DNA from 3 places in the Shinella sp. GW821-FHT10F02 genome. Region 2 is predicted to be linked to each of the others. Evidence: predicted binding sites of a transcription regulator. Region 2 holds the regulator's gene; each other region holds the start of a gene.
The links. The regulator LexA, encoded in region 2, represses DNA repair genes until DNA is damaged. The targets are predictions, from matches to a motif close to TGTTCNNNNTGTGTTCNG.
Positions count from the first base shown of each region.

Region 1 (6,805 bases), 330 kb from region 2:
GCCCTCCAGCATGGCCTGCAAGGCCGCCGAAAGACCGGTAATGTCGATACCGAGATCGGCGGCGCGTTCGCGGTCGACGGTCACCGAAAGCTGGGCCTGGTTGGCCTCGTAGTTCAGGCGCACGTTCTGGAAGCGGCCGCTATCCTCGATCTTGCGCACAAGCTCGGCGGCGGCATTGCCGAGCTTGGTATAGTCGTTGCCGACGAGCGCCACCTGCAGGCCGTTGCCGGCGCCGCGAATGCCAAGACTGTTCGGCTGCATGGCGAAGGCGCGCACCGAAGGCACGGAACCGACCGCCTGGTTGATGTCCTGTACGATCTGCTGCTGCGTGCGGTCGCGCTGGTCCCACTGGGCGAGTGTGAGCACCATGAAACCGCTGTTCGTGGAACCGCCCTGCCCCGATATGGAGAAGATGTTGACGATTTCCCCCTTGTCGTAGAGCGGGCGAAGCTTGTTTTCGATCAGCTTCATCTGCTCTTGCGCATATTCCAGCGACACGCCCTGCGGCGCGTTCACGCGCAGCATCACCATCGAGCGGTCTTCGCTTGGCGTCAGCTCCGATTTGATGGTGAAGAAGGAGGTCGCACCGGCGGCGGTGAAAAGCAGCGCAACGACGAAGACGATGAACGGCGCGCCGAGGCAGGCGTTGAGCGTCGATCGATAGAAGCGCGAGCAGGCGCCGCCTATGCGGGCAAGAAAGCCCGTATGTCCGTGCGACATATCCTTGGTCAGCATGCGTGAGGCAAGCATCGGGCACAGCGTCAGCGCCACGAAGGAGGAAAGCAGGATGGCAAAGGCGAGCACGAAGCCGAATTCGCGGAAGAGGCGCCCCGCCTGGCCCGGCAGGAAGGAGAGCGGTATGAAGACGGCGGCGAGCGTAGCGGTCGTCGCGATGACGGCGAAGAACACTTCCAGCGTGCCGAGGATGGCGGCGGCGCGCGGCTTCAGGCCTTCCGCGCGGCGGCGCACGATGTTTTCCAGCACCACGATCGCGTCATCCACCACGAGCCCGGTCGCCAGAACGATGGCGAGCAGCGTCAGAATGTTGACGGAGAAGCCGGCCATGTAGATGGCGGCGATCGTGCCGATCAGCGCGATCGGCATGCTGATCGTGGGGATCAGCGTCGCCCGCCAGTCAAGCAGGAAGAGATAGATGACGAGCGTGACGATCACGACGGCAACGACGAGCGCGATCTCCACCTCATGGATCGCGCCATCGATGAAGACGGCATCGTCGCTGGTGATCTTGATCTCGGTGCCTTCAGGCAGAATGGTCTCGAACTGCGCCACCATCTGCTTCACGCCGGCGGAAATATCGAGCGTGTTCGACTGCGCCTGACGGATGATGCCAAGCCCGATGCCCTGGCGCCCGTTGGAGCGCAACGCCGTCGAGCCCTCGTCAGGCCCCATCGTCACCATGGAGACGTCGCCGAGGCGCACGCGGTTCTTGATGATGAGGTTTTCGAAATCGGCCGGCGTCGCGAGGTCCGCAGTTGCGCGCACCGTAATGTCCTGGCTCTGGCTCTTCAACGAGCCCGCCGGCACGTCGAAGGCGGCCGTCGCCAACGCATTGCGCAGGTCCGCGACCGTCAGGCCGCGCGCCGCAAGCTTCGACTGATCGACATCGACGCGAAAGATCTTCTCCTGGTCGCCGTAGACGGCAACGTCGGCAACGCCTTCGACAGAGGCGAGCCGGTCGGTAATTTCGTTTTCGGCCAGCAGCGTCAGGTCTTCGAGCGATTGCGTATCGGAGGTCAGCGCGAGCCGCATGATCGGCTGGCTATCGGCATCGGCCTTCACGACGCGCGGCTCGTCGGCGCCGTCGGGAAGCTGGTTTGCCACGCGGCCGAGCGCGTCGCGCACGTCGTTTGCCGCCTGGTTGACGTCCGTCGTATCGGAGAATTGCAGGGTGACGCGGCTGCGTTCGAAGGACGACTGCGAGGAAATGTCCTTGATGCCTTGGACGCGCGAGACCGCCCCTTCGATCACATCCGTCAGCTCGCGGTCGACCGTTTCCGGCGAAGCGCCGTCGAATTCCGTCGAGACGCTGATGACCGGCTGGTCGACGGAGGGAAGTTCGCGGATTTCCACGCCGTTGAAGGCGGCAAGGCCGGCAACGACGATCAGCGTGTTGAGCACGAGGGCGAAGATCGGCCGGCGAATGAAAAGCGCGGTAAAGCCCGCCTTGCCGGATTCGTTGACGCCATTCCCCTCGCCCGACATTACGTTCCCTCCGTCACGGAGGACGTCACCTGGCCGTCCTGCTCGGCGGTGCGCACCGCGCCGCCCGGCCGCAGCGTCTGCACGCCCTCGGTGACGATCTGGTCGCCCTCGCCGATTTCGGCCTTGATGAGCACCTTGTCCGGGTTGCGCTGGATGATGTGGATCGGCACGCGCTCGACCTTCTCGCCCTTGACGCGCCAGACATAGGAGCCTTCCGCGCTCCACTGCACGGAGAGCGGATCGACGCTCGGATAGAGATCACCGGCAAACTGCATGGTCACCTGGAAGGACATGCCGGCGCGCAGGAGGTCCTCGGGATTTTCGATGCGCGCACGCACGCGCAGCGTCCGGCTCTCCTGGTCGATGCGGTTGTCGATCGCCTGCACCTTGCCGTTGAAGGTTTCGCCCGGCCGCGCCACCGCGGTCGCCGAGACATCGCCGCCGACACGTATGCTCGTCGCGAACCGCTCCGGCACCCAGTAGTCGACGAGGATTTCCGAGCGATCGTCGATGCGGGCGATCGCCGTGGTGGTGGTGACGTAATCGCCGGCATTGACGGAGATGATGCCGACCACGCCGCCATAGGGCGCGGTGATGTCGCGGCGGCGCAGCGTCAGCTCGGCATTCTGCAACACCAGTTCCGCCGCCTTCAGCGCGGTCTCGGCATCCTGCAATTCGGCAACGCTCATGGAGGATTTGATGCTCTGGACGCGCTTCAGCTTCTGCTCGGCGCTTTCACGCGCCACGCGCGCCTGGTCGGCGGCAATGCGCTGCTCGTCGCTGTCGAGGCGGGCGATCACCTGGCCCTGCTCCACCCGGTCGCCGGATTCGACGAGCACTTCGGTCAGGTTGCCGGTGGCATAGGGTGTCACCGTGACGGTGCGGATCGCTTCGCCATCGCCGATGGCGTTCAGCCGGTCGTTGACGACGGACATGGCGACGGGCTTGGTGGCGACGAGCACCGGGCCGCCGCCGAAACCGCCGCGGCGGCCGCCTTCGCGGCCTCCCTCGGCCTGGCCTTCACCGGCCGGCGCGATAGCGGCGACGAGCGTGCCGGGCAGGCCTGCGGCCTCCAGCATGTCGTTCGCCCCGGGCACGAAGCGACCCCAGAGCAAGACCCCGGCCGAAATGACGCCGAGGCTTATGAGGAGCTGTTTCCAAACCCGCATGCAATCTGTCTCCGATGGAAGCGAACCGTCACCTGTTGCAGTGCGACATAGACCAAGTATCCCGCTTTGCAAATGAACGGGCAATGAAAGAATACGATCATTACCGAAATGTAAGATTGGCGGTCTGTTCTGTTACCGAAATGTAAGAAAAGGTGGAGAAATCTTCCCTCGCCACCCCCTATCCGAGCATGCGCGTGACTGGACCGATCCGGTGCGTGTGATAGCTTTCCTGCGCCAGTATGGCCGAGCCTTATTTCAGTATTGTTTCATCAACGCATTCACCGACAGGGGGAAGAACCATGTGCGACGCCTGCGTCATCGATACCGTCAAGAACCGCATGCTTTCGAGAAGAAACTTTTTCCGTGCCGCCGCTGCGGGCGCCGCAACGGTTGCGGCAGCCAGCTCCGGTGCGCTGAGCCCGGCGCTCGCGCAAGCGCCGAGCAAGGCGACGGACCTCACCCATGAACTCTACGAGGAGTTTCCGACTTTCTTCGGGCAGCAGCAGTTCTGGCGCGAGCAGAAGTTCAACTACAAGGAACACAAGTTCAATCTCTTCGAACTGCGGGTGAACGAGCACACCGGCACCCATGTCGATGCGCCGCTGCACTTTTCCGAGGACGGCAAGTCGGTCGCCGAAATTCCAGTTTCCGACCTCGTCGTGCCGCTCGCCGTCATCGACATCCGCGAAAAGGCGGCGGCGAATGCGGATGCGCAACTGACGCCGGACGACATCAAGGCCTGGATCGCCGCCAATGGCGACCTGCCGGAAAAGGCCTGCGTCGCGCTGCTCTCCGGTTGGGACAAACATCTCGGCACCGACAAGTTCCGCAATGCCGACGCCGAAGGCAAGATGCACTTCCCCGGCTTCCACGTCGAAGCCGTGCAGTATCTGGCGGAAAACTCCAGCGCCGTGGGCATCGCGGTCGATACGCTCTCGCTCGACTACGGCATCTCGCCGGATTTCGCGACGCACTATTCCTGGCTCGCCTCGGGCCATTGGGGGCTTGAAGCGGCCGCCAATCTGGACCAGCTTCCGGCCAAGGGCGCGACCCTCATCGTGGGTGCGCCAAAAGTGCGCGGCGGCACGGGCGGCCCTGCCCGCGTGTTCGCACTGGCCTGACCCTATCGGCCGGCGGCTTGCCCGCCGGCCTTTTCTTCCGGAGGAACCATGAGCACCGTCAAGCCCGCTGAAGACATCGAAGCCGATCCGCGCGTCAGGGCGGTGTTCGACGACATCCGCGCCACCCGCAAATCCGACTTCGTCAACAATATGTGGCGCTACCTCGCCTTCGACCCGGCGCTTCTGGAGCGCACCTGGGCGGAGGTGAAGGCGGTGATGGCGACACCCTCGACGCTCGATCCGCTGGTCAAGGAAATGCTCTATATCGCCGTCTCGGTGACGAACGGGTGCAGCTACTGCGTCCACTCCCACACGGCCGCGGCCAAGGCCAAGGGCATGACGGATGCGCAATATGCCGAACTGCTCGCCATCGTCTCGCTTGCCGGCAAGACGAACCAGCTTGCGACCGCCCTCCAGCTCCCCGTGGACGCCGTCTTCGATGCGGACCGCGCGACGCCCTGAAGGACGCGGCTTTCCACAATCTTCTGGCCAATGTTTTTCCCTGCGGAATAAAAGCAGAACGGAAAACTGGTCTTTCGAGACCGAATCACTACATTGAGCCGCATGATCAGCGGTTACGACGACATTCCCTTCTTCGACGAGGACCCGCAGCTTTCCGGAAAGCCCCCGGCGCCAAAGGAAAAGCCGGCGGGTGGTATCGCCGCGCGCGCCATGGCGGCCCGCGATGCCCACCGCACGCCGGACTACCTCTCCGGCCTCAACCCGGAGCAGCGCGAGGCGGTGGAAACGCTCGACGGCCCCCTGCTGGTGCTCGCGGGCGCCGGCACCGGCAAGACGCGCGTGCTGACCACCCGCATCGCCCATATCCTCGCGACCGGCCGCGCCTATCCAAGCCAGATGCTCGCCGTGACCTTCACCAACAAGGCCGCGCGCGAGATGAAGGAGCGCATCGGCCTCCTCGTCGGCGGCGCTGTCGAGGGCATGCCCTGGCTCGGCACCTTCCACTCGATCGGCGTGAAGCTGCTGCGCCGCCATGCCGAACTCGTCGGCCTGCGCTCGGATTTCTCGATCCTCGACACCGACGACGTCGTGCGGCTGATCAAGCAGATCATCCAGGCCGAGGGCATCGACGACAAACGCTGGCCGGCAAAGCAGTTCGCCGGCATGATCGACGGCTGGAAGAACAAGGGCCTCGACCCGGCGCAGATCCCGGAAGGCGACGCCCGCGCCTTCGCCAACGGCAAGGGCCGCGAACTCTACATCGCCTACCAGAACCGCCTGAAGACGCTGAACGCCTGCGATTTCGGCGACCTGCTGCTGCACCCGATCCGCCTGTTCCGCGCCAATCCGGATGTGCTGGCCGAATACCACCAGAAATTCCGCTATATCCTCGTCGACGAGTACCAGGACACCAACACCGCCCAGTACATGTGGCTGCGCCTGCTCGCCCAGCGCCCGAAGGGCACGCCGCAGAATGTCTGCTGCGTCGGCGACGACGACCAGTCGATCTACGGCTGGCGCGGTGCGGAGGTGGACAACATTCTCCGCTTCGAAAAAGATTTTCCCGGCGCCAAGGTCGTCAAACTGGAGCGCAACTACCGTTCGACCGCTCACATCCTCGGCGCTGCCGGCCACCTGATCGCGCACAACGAGGACCGGCTGGGCAAGACGCTCTTCACCGACCGCAAGGATCCCGACGACGACAAGGTCGTCGTGCATGCGGCCTGGGATTCGGAGGAAGAGGCGCGTGCCGTCGGCGAAGAGATCGAGCAGCTCCATCGCAAGCAGCACAAGCTCAACGACATGGCGATCCTGGTGCGCGCCTCCTTCCAGATGCGCGAGTTCGAAGACCGTTTCGTCACGCTCGGCATCAATTACCGCGTCATCGGCGGCCCGCGCTTCTACGAGCGGCTCGAAATCCGCGATGCCATGGCCTATTTCCGCCTGGTCAGCCAGCCGGCCGACGACCTCGCCTTCGAGCGCATCGTCAACACGCCGAAGCGCGGCCTCGGCGATACGACGATCCGCAACCTGCACGACTATGCGCGCGCCCGCGACATTCCCATGCTCGCCGCCGCATCCGACATCATCGAGACCGACGAGCTGAAGCCGAAGGCCCGCAAGGCGCTGTTCGACGTCGTCACGGATTTCCGCCGCTGGCAATCGCTTTTGGAAACCATGCCGCACACCGACCTTGCCGAGCAGATCCTCGACGAGAGCGGCTATACCGCCATGTGGCAGGCCGACAAGTCGGCGGAAGGCCCGGGGCGCCTCGACAACCTCAAGGAACTGATCCGCTCGATGGAGGCCTTCGAATCCATGCGCGGCTTC
Region 1 covers NZ_JBXASL010000003.1:268,798-275,602, reverse strand. Annotated here, with positions in the region: gene AC1RWL_RS11085 (efflux RND transporter permease subunit) at 1-2,223, opposite strand, end outside; gene AC1RWL_RS11080 (efflux RND transporter periplasmic adaptor subunit) at 2,223-3,392, opposite strand; gene AC1RWL_RS11075 (cyclase family protein) at 3,692-4,513, shown strand; gene AC1RWL_RS11070 (carboxymuconolactone decarboxylase family protein) at 4,562-4,975, shown strand; gene AC1RWL_RS11065 (ATP-dependent helicase) at 5,078-6,805, shown strand, end outside.
Region 1: AC1RWL_RS11065 (ATP-dependent helicase) is a predicted target of LexA. The motif match lies at 5,019-5,036, and genes of this name have one in related genera.

Region 2 (6,805 bases):
TGAAGCTCGATATCGGGCCGACGGAAATCGCCCGCTGCGTGCACGATGCCGGCCTCGGCTTCATGTTCGCGCAACTGCACCACCCGGCGATGAAACATGTCGGCCCGTCACGCGTCGAACTCGGCACGCGCACCATCTTCAACCTGCTCGGGCCGCTCTCGAACCCCGGCGGCGTCAAGCGCCAGCTCCTCGGCGTCTTCGCGCCGCAATGGCTGGTGCCGCTCGCCGAAGTGTTGCGCGATCTCGGCTCCGAGAGCATCTGGGTCGTGCACGGCTCCGGCCTCGATGAAATCACCACGACCGGCACGACGCAGGTCGCGGCGCTGGAAGACGGCAAGATCCGCACCTTCGAGCTGACGCCCGCCGATTTCGGCCTTCCCCAGGTGACGCTCGACGATATCCGCGGCGGCGATGGCGCGCACAATGCCGCAGCCCTGCTTTCGGTGCTCGGCGGCGCGCACATGCCCTATCGCGACGTCTCGCTCGCCAATGCCGCGGCCGCTCTTCTCATCGCCGGCAAGGCGGAAACGCTGAAGGACGCCATGGCGAAGGCAACCGAAGCGTTGGAAAGCGGGCGCGCCCGCACGGTGCTCGAACGCCTCGTTTCGGTTTCCAACGAAGGCCATGCGGAGTAGGATTGGCCATGACCGATATCCTGAAGACGATCGAAGCGTACAAGCTGCAAGAAATTGCCGCCGCCAAGGCGCGCGTGGCCCCCGCCGAGCTTCGCGCCCAGATCCGCGACCAGGAGCCGCCGCGCGGCTTCTTCGCCAGCCTCAAGGCCAGAAAAGCCGCCGGCAATTTCGGCCTGATCGCCGAAATCAAGAAGGCAAGTCCCTCCAAAGGCCTCATCCGCCCGGATTTCGATCCGCCGGCGCTCGCCAAGGCCTATGAGGCCGGGGGCGCCGCCTGCCTCTCGGTGCTGACGGACACGCCGAGCTTCCAGGGCGCACCCGAATTCCTCACCGCCGCGCGCCAGGCCTGCGCGCTGCCGGCGCTGCGCAAGGATTTCATGTTCGACAGCTACCAGGTGCTGGAAGCCCGCGCCTGGGGCGCTGACTGCATCCTCATCATCATGGCCTCGCTCAGCGACGACGATGCGAAGATGCTGGAGGACGCCGCCTTTGCGCTCGGCATGGACGTGCTGATCGAAGTGCATGACGAGCCGGAAATGGAACGGGCGCTCAGGCTGAAATCCAAGCTCGTCGGCATCAACAACCGCAACCTGCGCACCTTCGAGGTCGACCTCGCGGTGTCGGAAAAGCTCGCCGGCATGGTGCCCGACGACCGCCTGCTCGTCGGCGAAAGCGGCATCTTCACCCATGCGGATTGTGAACGCCTCGCCGAGGTGGGCATCTCCACCTTCCTCGTCGGCGAGAGCCTGATGCGCAAGGACGACGTGGCCGCCGCCACCCGCGAATTGCTGACCGGCTCCGCCGGCATGCTGGCGGCCGAATGATGGCCGAAAAGGCCGCCATGCTGACCCATATCGATGCCTCCGGCGAAGCCAACATGGTGGATGTCGGCGACAAGGCGGAAACGGTGCGTATCGCCGTTGCCGAAGGTTTCATCCGCATGGCGCCTGCGACGCTCGACCTGATCCTCAAGGGCGACGCCAAGAAGGGCGACGTGATCGGCACGGCCCGCCTTGCCGGCATCATGGCCGCCAAGCAGACGTCGAGCCTCATTCCGCTCTGCCACCCGCTGATGCTGACCAAGGTCGCCGTCGAAATCCGCGAAGACCGCGCGCTGCCCGGCCTGCGCGTCGAGGCCATGGCGAAGCTCACCGGCCGCACCGGCGTGGAAATGGAGGCGCTCACCGCCGTCAGCGTCGCCTGCCTCACCATCTACGACATGGCGAAAGCCGCCGACCGCGAAATGGAGATCGGCGGCATCCGGCTCGTCGAAAAATCCGGCGGCCGCTCCGGCGATTACAAGCGGGCAAACGCCTGATGTCGCTCCTGCCCGTCGCCGACGCCCTCGACCGCCTGCTTTCCCGGGCCAAGCCGACACAGCGGACGGAGACGGTTTCCCTGCATGACGCGCAAGGCCGCGTTCTCGCCGAAGACATCGCCGCGCGCCTGACCCAGCCGCCCTTCACCAATTCCGCCATGGACGGCTACGCCGTCCGCCATGCGGACATCGCGACACTCGGCGCCGTCCTCAAGGTCGTCGGCCTCTCCTCCGCCGGCCATGCTTTCGAAGGCTCCGCTGGCCCCGGCGAGGCCGTGCGCATTTTCACCGGCGCGCCCTTGCCCTCCTTCGCCGATACCGTGCTTCTTCAGGAAGACGCGGAAAAGCTGGGTGACGGCCGTATCCGCACGACCTTCCTCACGCCGAAAGGCCGGCATGTGCGCCCGCGCGGGCAGGATTTTTCCGAAGGCGAGACCGTGCTGAAGGCCGGGGCGGTGCTCGACGCCGGCCGCCTGACCGTCGCCGCCGCGATGAACCACTCGACACTTGTCGTCTACGCCCGCCCCCGCATCGCGGTGCTTGCGACCGGCGACGAGCTCGTCCCGCCCGGAACGCCGCCCGGCGCCAGCCAGATCATCGCCTCCAACACCTACGGCGTCTCGGCGCTCGCGCGGGTGGCCGGCGCGGAGGTGATCGACCTCGGCATCGTCGGCGACGACAAGCAGGCGATCCTGGAGGCCGTGCGCAACGCGCTGGCGCTTGATATCGACGTGCTCGTGACGCTCGGCGGCGCCTCCGTCGGCGATTTCGACCTCGTGCAGCCGGTGCTCGGCGAGGCCGGCATGGAGCTCGATTTCTGGCGCATCGCCATGCGCCCGGGGAAACCGCTGATGGTCGGCCGGCTGGGAGATATCCAGGTGCTGGGCCTCCCCGGCAACCCGGTCTCCAGCCTCGTCTGCTCGCTGCTCTTCCTGGAGCCGTTGGTGCGCCGCCTCGCCCGCCTGCCCGCAAAAAACCGCCGGCACCCGGCCATCGCCGCCGTGCCGCTCAAGGAAAACGACCAGCGGCAGGACTATGTCCGCGCCCGCATCGTCCGGGGACCGGCCGGCGACCTGTACGTGACACCCTTCGGCAAGCAGGATTCCTCGATGATGAAGGTCTTCGCCGAATCGGAAGGCCTGCTCATCCGCCCGCCGCACGCCCCGGCCGTGCCCGAAGGCGATCCCTGCGAAGTACTCCTCCTGCGCGAACCCTCCGCCTGAACAATATTATTATTTCCAAGGCCTTGCGGAACACATATGGAACAGATAGTGTCTGTTCTGGATTTGTTTCACGATTCTGGATTGTTTCAAGATTCTCGGTGGAGGGGCCATGCTCACGCGGAAACAACAGGAACTTCTCCTGTTCATTCATGAACGGATGAAGGAGTCCGGTATTCCTCCCTCCTTCGACGAGATGAAGGATGCGCTCGATCTCGCGTCCAAGTCCGGCATCCACCGCCTCATCACCGCGCTGGAAGAGCGCGGCTTCATTCGCCGCCTGCCCAACCGGGCGCGGGCGCTGGAAGTGATCAAGCTTCCCGAAGCCTATTCGCCAAGCCTCCAGCCGCGTCGTGGTTTTTCGCCGGCCGTCATTGAGGGCAGCCGCGGCAAGCAGCCGGTGCCGGCCGCCCCCGTGCAGCGCACGCCGCAGGCGGACATGTCGTCTTCGGTCTCGGTACCGGTCATGGGACGCATCGCCGCCGGCGTGCCGATCTCCGCCATCCAGAACAACACCCATGAAATCATGGTACCGGCCGAGATGGTCGGCAACGGCGATCATTATGCCCTGGAGGTCAAGGGCGACTCGATGATCGAGGCCGGCATCCTCGACGGCGACACGGTGATCATCCGCAACGCCACCACCGCCAATCCGGGCGAGATCATCGTGGCGCTCGTCGACGACGAGGAGGCGACGCTGAAGCGCTTCCGCCGCAAGGGCGCCTCCATCGCGCTCGAAGCCGCAAACCCGGCCTACGAGACCCGCATCTTCGGCCCGGACCGCGTGAAGATTCAAGGCAAGCTCGTCGGCCTCATTCGCCGCTATCATTGAGCGCCGTCTCGGCCTCGAAGGTGCCGCTGCGCCAATCATAGGTGCGGTGGCGGGACCAGGGCCGGTCGAGGGTTTCGACGGCGGATGTGATCTCGGCTTCGGAAAGCGGTGGAGCGGCCTTTTCGGCGCCGGGCTGGATTTCCAGGGCGCCAGTACGCCGCAGATGGCGAGCCGTCATCAGCCGGGCACCGGAGCGGCATGTTTCCAGCCGCAGGGCCTGGGACACGACGACGAGGTCGGCGGCATCGCAGGCGGTTCCGAGGAAGGCGAGGTCTTCCAGCGTGACGATCCGCCAGCCGCTCGGCGAAACCGCGGCGCAGAATGCCTTTGTTTCGCAGATGAAGCCCGTACCCTTTCCCGCCGCCTCCAGGGCGGATACCATGGCGGCCTTCGCCCTCTGCCGATCCGCCTTGTGGCGCGGTTTCCTCTGCTTTTCAGTTCCTTCAGCGGGTGCGGCGGCATCTTCTACCGTCAGGCCTTCGCTCTTGCGCATCTCCGGCTTGACGAGATCGCCGAGCCGTAGCGCGCGCCGCCATTGCGCATAAATGAAATCCGGCGGCCTTGCGCGGTTGGTCGCAACGGTGTCGCCGCGCCGGATCGCCACGAGGCGGCCGTCTTCCGAGACCAGCACTTCCGGCGCACGGCGTTCGTCCGGCCAGCAGGCGATGATGATGCCAAGCGCGACGAGCAGCGTGCCGGCATGGCGCAGCCGGGTGCGCAAAATGCAGGCCAGGCCGCCGCCGAGGCCGACCAGCAGGAAGGCGGACTGCGGAATCTGACCGGTGACGATTTCGCCTTTCCAGCTCGCGACCCAGGTCGAAAGCGCGATCATCCATTCGATGCCCTTGCCCATGATCGCGAAGGGAATGGCGTCGAGGCCGAACGGCATCAGCAGCACGGCGATGAGGCCGAAGGGCATGACGATCGTGCTGATCACCGGCATCGCCAGAAGATTGCCGGCGAGGCCATAGGCGGGAATGCGGTGAAAGTGGCCGATGGAATAGATCAGCGTGGAAAAACCACCGATCAGCGAGGAGAGCATGAGCCCGCCGAAGAAACGGCCGAGCGAACCGCCGAACAGTTGCAACGGCCCTCCCCGGCTTTCCCGCCGCATCGGCCGCTCGCGCCAGGCCGCGTAGCCCGCGACAAGCCCGAGCGTTGCCGCATAGGACATCTGGAAGCCGGGATTGGTGACGGCGGATGGTGTCACCAGCAGGATGAGGATCGCCGAGAGCGCGACATTGCGCAGGCTGATGGCCGATCGCCCGAAGAGCACGGCCACAAGCATGACGCAGATCATGATCCACGATCGCACGGCAGAGAGCGCGCCGCCCGAGACGAGAATATAGAGCGTCACCATGATGAGCGCGCCGACGGCGGCAATCTTCTTGGCCGGATAGCGCTCGGAAAAGCCCGGAATCAGCGCCATCAGCATGCGCGCACCGACGAGAAAGGTGCCGGCGGCGAGCACCATGTTAAGCCCGGAAATGGCCAATACATGGGCAAGCCCCGCCTGCCGCAGCGCCTCGACCGTGTCCGCGCCGATCGCCCGCTGTTCCGCCGTTACCAGTGCCGCGGCGATCGCCCCGGCATCGCCGCCGATGCGCCCCCGAATATGCTCGGTCAGGTTGTTGCGCCAGCGCGCGATCTCCTGCCTGATCCGCCCTTCCAGCCCCGCCTCGCCGGTCACAACACCTTTGGGCGCGCTGTAAAAATAGCCGACGGCGCCGGTGCCGGCGAAATAGGCATCGAAGGCGAAATCGTTGAGGCCGGCCAAGGCCGGGCCGGACGGCGGCCCGAGGCGCGCGCGCCCCGTTATGCCCGCGCCGATCGCGATCGGTTCATGACGGCTGCGGGCAAGCAGCGTGACGATGCCGGGCGGGCGCTTCAGCACCGGATCGCGCGTCGCCTCCAGTGCGATACGGTAGCGGATCGCCCCGCGCTCGTCGCTTTCACGCGACAGTACCCGACCACTGATTTCCGTGGTGACCGGCGTATCCAGGATGACAGTATCGAGCCGGGCGCTTTCCATGGCTGCAAGCAGCATGCCCACGGGAACGAGAAAAGCGGCACCCGCGGCGAGCGCCACCCAGTCCTCCCGGTGCCGCAGCCGCCAGGCGGGCCAGAACGTAACGCAGGCGAGAAGCAGCAGGGCATAAATTGGCGGATCGGTAGCGGCGGCAAACCACAGGGCGGCGCCGATGCCAAGGAAGACCGGCACGAACAGGAAGAAGTGGCCGTGCGCCCGCTCCTCGGCGAAGGCGGCATCAATTCTCTGGCCGGCAAGGCTTTCTCGAAACCGGCCGACGGCGCGCGCATAGGCGGCAAGCGTGGCCCTGCGACGGCGCGCGGGCAAAGCCGGTATCGGCAGCGAATCGCCAGCCGGCGCGACGCCCCAGGCCTCTGCCTCGCGCGCCGCCTGCTTCTCCGCGATGTCGATCCTGGCCATGCACTCGGCCCCACCGGTTCCCCTGGCGATTATGCAACCCGGCGCGAGAATCTTCAATCAAAAGTAGGGTGAATTAATACTAAGCCAAACAGAAAGCATGCGCCCTCCGCAACGTGAAAACCACCCTCAGAAGTTGCTTGCAACTTGCCGGAAAGGGTAGATATTGCGTTGCCGGAAAGCCCGTTATCGCAATGCACAATTTGCCTTTGGTATCGCTTGGCAGCGCATCGTAAATGGGCTAGCAAAACGAGCATGTTCATGGTTGCGGCACGAAACTGTGCCACCATTTGAAACAACGGAGGATCGTTATGACAGGAACAATCGCGGATGTATCGTTCGGTGGCAAGTCGG
Region 2 covers NZ_JBXASL010000003.1:598,918-605,722, reverse strand. Annotated here, with positions in the region: gene trpD (anthranilate phosphoribosyltransferase) at 1-635, shown strand, start outside; gene trpC (indole-3-glycerol phosphate synthase TrpC) at 644-1,459, shown strand; gene moaC (cyclic pyranopterin monophosphate synthase MoaC) at 1,459-1,953, shown strand; gene AC1RWL_RS12670 (molybdopterin molybdotransferase MoeA) at 1,953-3,176, shown strand; gene lexA (transcriptional repressor LexA) at 3,286-4,005, shown strand; gene AC1RWL_RS12660 (ComEC/Rec2 family competence protein) at 3,986-6,454, opposite strand; gene gltA (citrate synthase) at 6,763-6,805, shown strand, end outside.

Region 3 (6,805 bases), on a different contig from region 2:
CCGTCATGGCGCTTGCCCGCCTGGAAGCCCATGAGGGCAACAAGCAGAAGGCGCTCGATGCGATTTCGGTCGGCGACAGCTTCATCACCAGCTATGCGCCGCTGAAGGCGCTGCGCCAGAGCATCGAGGCCGGCGAAAAGCAGGAACAGCAGGTGCGCACGGCAGCCCAAGGCGCCGCTGCGGTGTTGTTTTCGATCGGCGGGGCGCTCAACCGCGAAGGCGCGGAAGACATCGTCTCGCTCTATATGCAGGCGGCACGCGCGCTCGACCCGGATAGCGACGACATGCTGGTGCTGCTCGGTGGGCTTGCCGAAAACCAGAAGAAGCCGGAACGCGCGATCGAATATTACCGCGCCGTGCCGGAAAAGTCGCCGATGCGCCGCATTTCCGAATTGCAGCTCGGCCTGAATCTCGCCGATACCGGCAAGGTGCCGGAAGCCAAGAAGCACTTGCAGGAGCTGATCGAGGCCGACCCGTCGGACCTCCGCAGCTATCTGGCGCTCGGCAGCGTGCTGTCGGATGCCAAGGACTACAAGGACATGGCGGCGCTCTATGACCGCGCGGTCGAGGCCATCGGCCCGGTGCCGACGCGCAACCACTGGAGCGTCTTCTTCCAGCGCGCCATCGCCTATGAGCGGCTGAAGGAATGGGAAAAGGCCGAGCCGAACTTCCGCAAGGCGCTGGAGCTCAACCCGGAACAGCCGCAGGTGCTGAACTATCTCGGCTATTCCTGGGTGGACATGAACATCAACCTCGACGAGGGGCTGGACATGATCCGCCGCGCCGTCAGCATCAAGCCTGACGACGGTTACATCGTCGACTCGCTCGGCTGGGCCTATTATCGCCTCAACCGCTTTACCGACGCCGTGGCGGAGCTGGAGCGTGCGGCGGAGCTGAAGGCCGGCGACCCGACAATCAACGATCATCTGGGCGATGCCTACTGGCGCGTCGGCCGCAAGCTGGAAGCCACCTTCCAGTGGAACCGTGCGCTCGGCCTGAAGCCGGAAGAAGCGGAAATCCCGAAGATCAAGCTCAAGATCGAGAATGGCCTGCCGGAGCTCAAGAAGACCGAGCCGGCCTCGGCGGAAGCCAAGGACGAAAAGCCGGCACAAAACCCCTCGCCGGAAGGCACGGCGGTCGACCGCAAGTCCTGACCGCATGCCTGATGCCGACCCGCTCTCGGGCTTTGCCGTCCTTGAACGGGCGCCGGCCAAGATCAACCTCGCGCTCGCCGTCGTCGGCCAGCGCGAGGATGGCTATCATCTTCTCGAAAGCCTCGTGACCTTCACCGCCTATGGCGACCGCATCGGCCTGTCGCCGGCGGTGGAGGATCGCTTCACGCTGTCCGGCCGCTTTGCAGGGGCGCTTGCGGCCGATGGCGACAACCTCGTCACCCGGGCGCGCGACCGGCTGCGGGCCGCGCTGGCAAACCATGGCCACGCCGCCCCGCCGGTGCACATCCACCTCGAAAAGAACCTGCCCATCGCATCGGGCATCGGCGGCGGATCGGCGGATGCGGCAGCAACCCTGCGCGGGCTTCTGGCACTCTGGCAGGCGGACCTGCCGAAGAGCGAGCGCGACGCCATCGCCATCGGCCTCGGCGCCGACGTGCCGATGTGCCTTGTCGGCCAGCCGCTGATGGCCCGCGGTGTCGGCGACAGCATCACGCCGCTGACCATGCCGTCCATGCCGATCGTGCTCGCCAATCCCATGGTCGGCGTCTCGACACCGGCCGTCTTCAAGGCGCTCGCCTCCAAGCACAATCCACCCTTCGTTCCTATCAACGGGCGTGAAGGCTGGGTGAGCCTGCTTTCGCGGCTGCGCAACGACCTCGAACCCCCTGCCCGGCAGCTCTGCCCCGAGATTGCGTCTCTTTCGGAGAGCCTCTCGGCCACCGGCGCGGATCTCGTGCGCATGTCCGGTTCCGGCGCGACATGCTTCGCGCTATACCCATCCGATGACGCCGCACAAGCCGCAGCCGCTGATCTTCGTGGGCAGCACCCCCAGTGGTTCTTCGTGGCAACCCGCACAGTTGGAGCGACCCATGGCACGCATTGATGAGACAAGGCCCTTCATCCCGGTCGGCATCGCCGTGCTCACCGTCTCCGATACACGCACGCCGGAGACGGACCGCTCCGGCGATACGCTCGTCGCGCGCATCGCCGAGGCCGGCCATCGCCTCGCCGCCCGCGCCATCGTGACGGACGATGTCGCCAAAATCCGTACGACGGTGGAGGCCTGGACGCGCGACGAGGCGATCGACGTGGTCATCACCACCGGCGGCACGGGTTTTACCGGCCGCGACGTGACGCCGGAAGCGCTGGAGCCGATCTTCGAAAAGCGCATGGATGGCTTTTCCGAAGTCTTCCACCGCATCTCCTATGACAAGATCGGCACCTCGACGATCCAGTCGCGCGCGACCGGCGGCGTCACCAATGCCACCTTCATCTTCGTGCTGCCGGGCTCGCCGGGCGCCTGCAAGGATGCCTGGGACGGCATCCTGAAGGCGCAGCTCGACTATCGCCACATGCCCTGCAACTTCGTGGAAATCATGCCGCGGCTCGACGAGCACCTGAAGCGCACCGCCGGCTGACCTGTTCCATAGGGCACTGCGCGCGCCCGCATCGCCCCCTATCACTTTCCCAGCAATCGAAAAGTTGAGGAGAGACCAATGGGACGCACGATCAACGGCACCAACCGCGCAGACCGCTTCGTACAGGGCAGCAGCTTCAACAATGTTGAAGTGACGATTTTTGCGCGCGGTGGCAACGACACCATCATCCTCAACCGCACCGACGATTTCGGCGGCCGCAACCAGGTGGATGCCGGCGCCGGAAACGACAGCGTCGTCAACATGAAGGAAGACGGCAGCGTCATCCTGCTTGGCGCGGGCAACGACACCTATGTCGGCACCGGCTTCGGCTCCTTCGTCAACGAGCGTGCCGACATCGTCAAGGCCGGCGCCGGCAACGACAAGATCGCCGTCAGCACCTTCAAGAGCAGCTATTTCGGCGAAGGCGGCAACGACCGCTTCTTCTCCGTCGGCGAGCAGAACACCTTTCATGGCGGCTCGGGCGTCGATTCGATCAGCTACCTGCCGCGCGACGACGACAATGTGGTCGGCGGAACCGGCGTCGGCATCGATCTCGGCTCGGGCCTGGCGCAGACCGGCTCCAACCGTTTCGAGCGCCTGATCAGCATCGAGAATGCCGAGGGCACCAATGCCGGCGACATTCTCTTCGGCTCCAGCGTCTCGAACCTCCTTAAGGGCCTTGGTGGCGACGACCAGATCGCCGGGCGCGGCGGCAACGACGTGCTCGTCGGCGGCCGCGGCATGGACTTCTTGCAGGGCGACAGCGGTGCGGACCGTTTCGACTTCAACGGCGTGTTCGAATCGGCGGTGGGCGCGCGGCGCGACGTCATCCTCGATTTCGCCGGCGGCGAAGGCGACAAGATCGACCTGCGCGACATCGACGCCAATGCCGGCCGCGGCGGCAACCAGGCCTTCGCCTTCATCGGCGGCAACGATTTTTCCGGCAATGCCGGGGAGCTTCGCGTCCAGGGCGGCGTGGTGTCCGGCGATGTCAACGGCGACGGCCAGGCCGATTTCGAGATCGAGGTCCGCGGGCTGGACGGCCTCTTCCGCAGCGACTTCCTGCTTTAATCTACGCTCTCAGCCCGCATGGCCTTCACCGCCCAGGCGGGCACGATCTCGGCGACCAGCTTTCGCACGCCGGAACGGCCCGCCATGTCGGCGAGCGCCATGCCGGTGCGCACGGTCGCCGATGCCTGGCGCTTGCTGACGAGATACCCTTGTTCCAGCGGCGCGGCGCGGCGCGCAAACCGCTTGAAGAACGGCCGGCGATGGTTGCGCGAGCCGAGAAAACGCGCCGGGTTCTTGTTGATCGACACATGATCGACGATGGCATCGACCCAGCCCGCCAGCGGGCGCGCGCCCGGCTCCAGCAGCAGCAGCCAGTCGCCGCGCGCCGAGCGCACGACATCCTTCATGTCCCAGCTCGTCAGGAACCGGCAGCCAGCCGCATCCGCCACCTTGGCCGAGCCGTCGCGCGAGCCGTGGTCGAGCACGATCACGTCGCGCACGATGCCCTGCACGGCGCCCGTCACCAGCGCCGACAACGTCTGCGCAAGCTCGGCCTCGTTGTCGCGGCATTCCAGGATGATTGTCAGCATTCCTTTGCAATACCGCATTGCAGCATGGATTTCCACCGCCCCCGCCCCGCCATGTTCCGGCATGGTTAGAAAGCATGGTTAGCGGCGCGGGGAATTTTGTTCTTGCATTGTTCTCGTTTCAGCGATAGGAATATAGTCATTGGAACGGGGGCCTGCCCCGCCGGAGACAGCCATGAACGATCTTGCCGATCTCAGGCAGGGCGCCCTCGCGCCCGGCCACACGAAAGACGTTGCCGAGGCGCTGATGGCACAGACGGGCATGCGCGTCGATGGGGACCGCCGGCGCGGCCGCGGGGCCGGGCTCAACTTCACCGGCCGGTTCGAGCCGGTGACGCGCGAGAGCGTCGACGATGGCTGGCAGACGCTGGAGGAGCTTCCGCCCTTCCGCACCGAGGTGCAGGTGGAAAAGCCGCGCACGATCATCACCAGCAACGATTCACCCGATATCCCCTTCGACCGCTCGATCAATCCCTATCGCGGCTGCGAGCACGGCTGCATCTATTGTTTCGCCCGGCCGACCCATGCCTTCATGGGCCTCTCCGCCGGTCTCGATTTCGAGGCGAAGCTGTTTGCCAAGCCGGATGCGCCGAAACTGCTGGAGCGCGAGCTTTCCAAGCCCGGCTACAAGCCACGGGTCATCGCGATCGGCACCAACACCGATCCGTACCAGCCGATCGAGAAGGAATGGCGCATCATGCGCCAGATCCTCGAAGTGCTGGATGCCGCCAATCATCCGGTGTCGATCGTCACCAAGTCGGCGCTCGTCATGCGCGACATCGACATCCTCGGCCGCATGGCGGCGCGTGGGCTTGCCTGGGCAGGCATCTCGGTCACCACGCTCGACCGCAAGCTGGCGCGCACCATGGAGCCGCGCGCCGCGACCCCGCCGCGCCGGCTGGAAGCCATTCGCGCGCTGTCGGAGGCCGGCATCCCGGTCGCCATCATGATGGCGCCGATCATTCCGGGCCTCAACGACCACGAGATCGAGCGTGTGCTTGATTCGGGCAAGGCGGCCGGCGCCTGCGAGGCGAGCTATGTGCTGCTTCGCCTACCGCTGGAGGTAAGCCCGCTCTTCCGCGACTGGCTGCTACGCCACTATCCGGATCGCTACCGCCACGTCATGTCGCTGGTGCGCTCCATGCGCGGCGGCAAGGATTACGACGCGGAGTTCGGCAAGCGCATGAAGGGCGCCGGTCCCTATGCCTGGCAGATCGCCCGCCGCTTCGAAATGGCGGCCAAGCGGCTGGAGTTGACCCGCACCCGCCGCAGCCTCGCCAGCGACCAGTTCGTGCCGCCCTCGGGCAGCGGCGTGCAGCTCTCGCTGCTTTAGCTGTACCCCGGGCGTTCCCGGGTCGCGCGACAACGACATTCGACCGGGCGTTCGCGCCCGGCATCATCTTCCGGCACGTCTTCCCCGGGCGTGCCGGTTGCTCCTCCGGCATCCGCCTCCTGCCGGGGGACTTGCAGGGAATCGGACGGATGTGCGAGGTTCGCCGCATGTCCCGTCCCGCATCCTCCGATTCCCGCCTTCTTTTCGACCTGCCCGAAGGGCCGGATTTCCTGATGGAGCTTGCCGCCCGCAAGCGCGGCCTCTGGCCGGTCGCCGGCACGGACGAGGCGGGCCGCGGCCCGCTCGCCGGCCCCGTCGTCGCGGCGGCCGTGGTGCTCGATCCGGACAACATTCCGGAGGGGCTGAACGATTCCAAGCAGCTGAGCGCGGCGAAGCGCGAGCAGCTCTTCACGCTCATCATGCAATCGGCCTTCGTCTCCGTGGCCTCCAGCTGCTCGCGCCGCATCGACGTCATCGACATCCGCAAGGCGAGCCTCGATGCCATGCGCCGCGCCGTCGCCGGCCTGGAGGTCACGCCCAAGCTGGTTCTGGCGGACGGCCGCGACGTGCCGCCCGGCCTTGCCTGCGAAGGCCGCGCCGTCGTCAAGGGTGACGCCCGCTCGCTCTCCATCGCCGCCGCCTCGATCGTCGCCAAGGTCATGCGCGACCGCATGATGGCGCGTGCGGAAGCCACCTTCCCCGGCTACGGCTTCGCCCTGCACGCCGGCTATGCCACCGAGGTCCACCGCAAGGCCATCCAGGCCATCGGCCCCTGCCGGCTGCACCGCATGAGTTTTCGCCCGCTCAAGCAGGAATAGTCCCGCCCTGTTCCATCCGGAACAGCGGGCGTCCAAGCGATATGGGAAAGTCTGGTCACTGGATGAGAGAGGCTCATCCCTCACAGAGATCAGGAGAGACCCCCATGCGCAAGATCATTGTTTCCGCCACCATCGCCCTCGTCGCCGCTGTTTCCTTCGCCGCCCCTTCGCAGGCCGGCTACTACAGCTACGGCTACAAGCCGCATTGCTTCGTCAAGAAGATCCATTCCTACGACTACTACGGCAACCTGATCGTCAAGAAGATCAAGATCTGCAAGTAAGCATCACTACCGCTGACCTCCCCGAAGGCCCGGATGTTCCCCTGCATCCGGGTCTTTTGCCGTCCGGCCCAAACAGCAAAAAGGCCGGATTGCTCCGGCCTTTTTCAAATCATGCTGCGGAAGAACCTCAGTTGAGGCGGGTCTTCACTTCGCTGATGGCGTTGTCGAAGAGTGCCTTGCCG
Region 3 covers NZ_JBXASL010000008.1:197,709-204,513, forward strand. Annotated here, with positions in the region: gene AC1RWL_RS24415 (tetratricopeptide repeat protein) at 1-1,154, shown strand, start outside; gene AC1RWL_RS24420 (4-(cytidine 5'-diphospho)-2-C-methyl-D-erythritol kinase) at 1,159-2,058, shown strand; gene moaB (molybdenum cofactor biosynthesis protein B) at 2,045-2,593, shown strand; gene AC1RWL_RS24430 (calcium-binding protein) at 2,672-3,664, shown strand; gene AC1RWL_RS24435 (glycosyltransferase family protein) at 3,661-4,194, opposite strand; gene AC1RWL_RS24440 (PA0069 family radical SAM protein) at 4,367-5,524, shown strand; gene rnhB (ribonuclease HII) at 5,692-6,342, shown strand; gene AC1RWL_RS24450 (hypothetical protein) at 6,447-6,623, shown strand; gene AC1RWL_RS24455 (F0F1 ATP synthase subunit B) at 6,751-6,805, opposite strand, start outside.
Region 3: AC1RWL_RS24440 (PA0069 family radical SAM protein) is a predicted target of LexA. The motif match lies at 4,292-4,309, and genes of this name have one in related genera.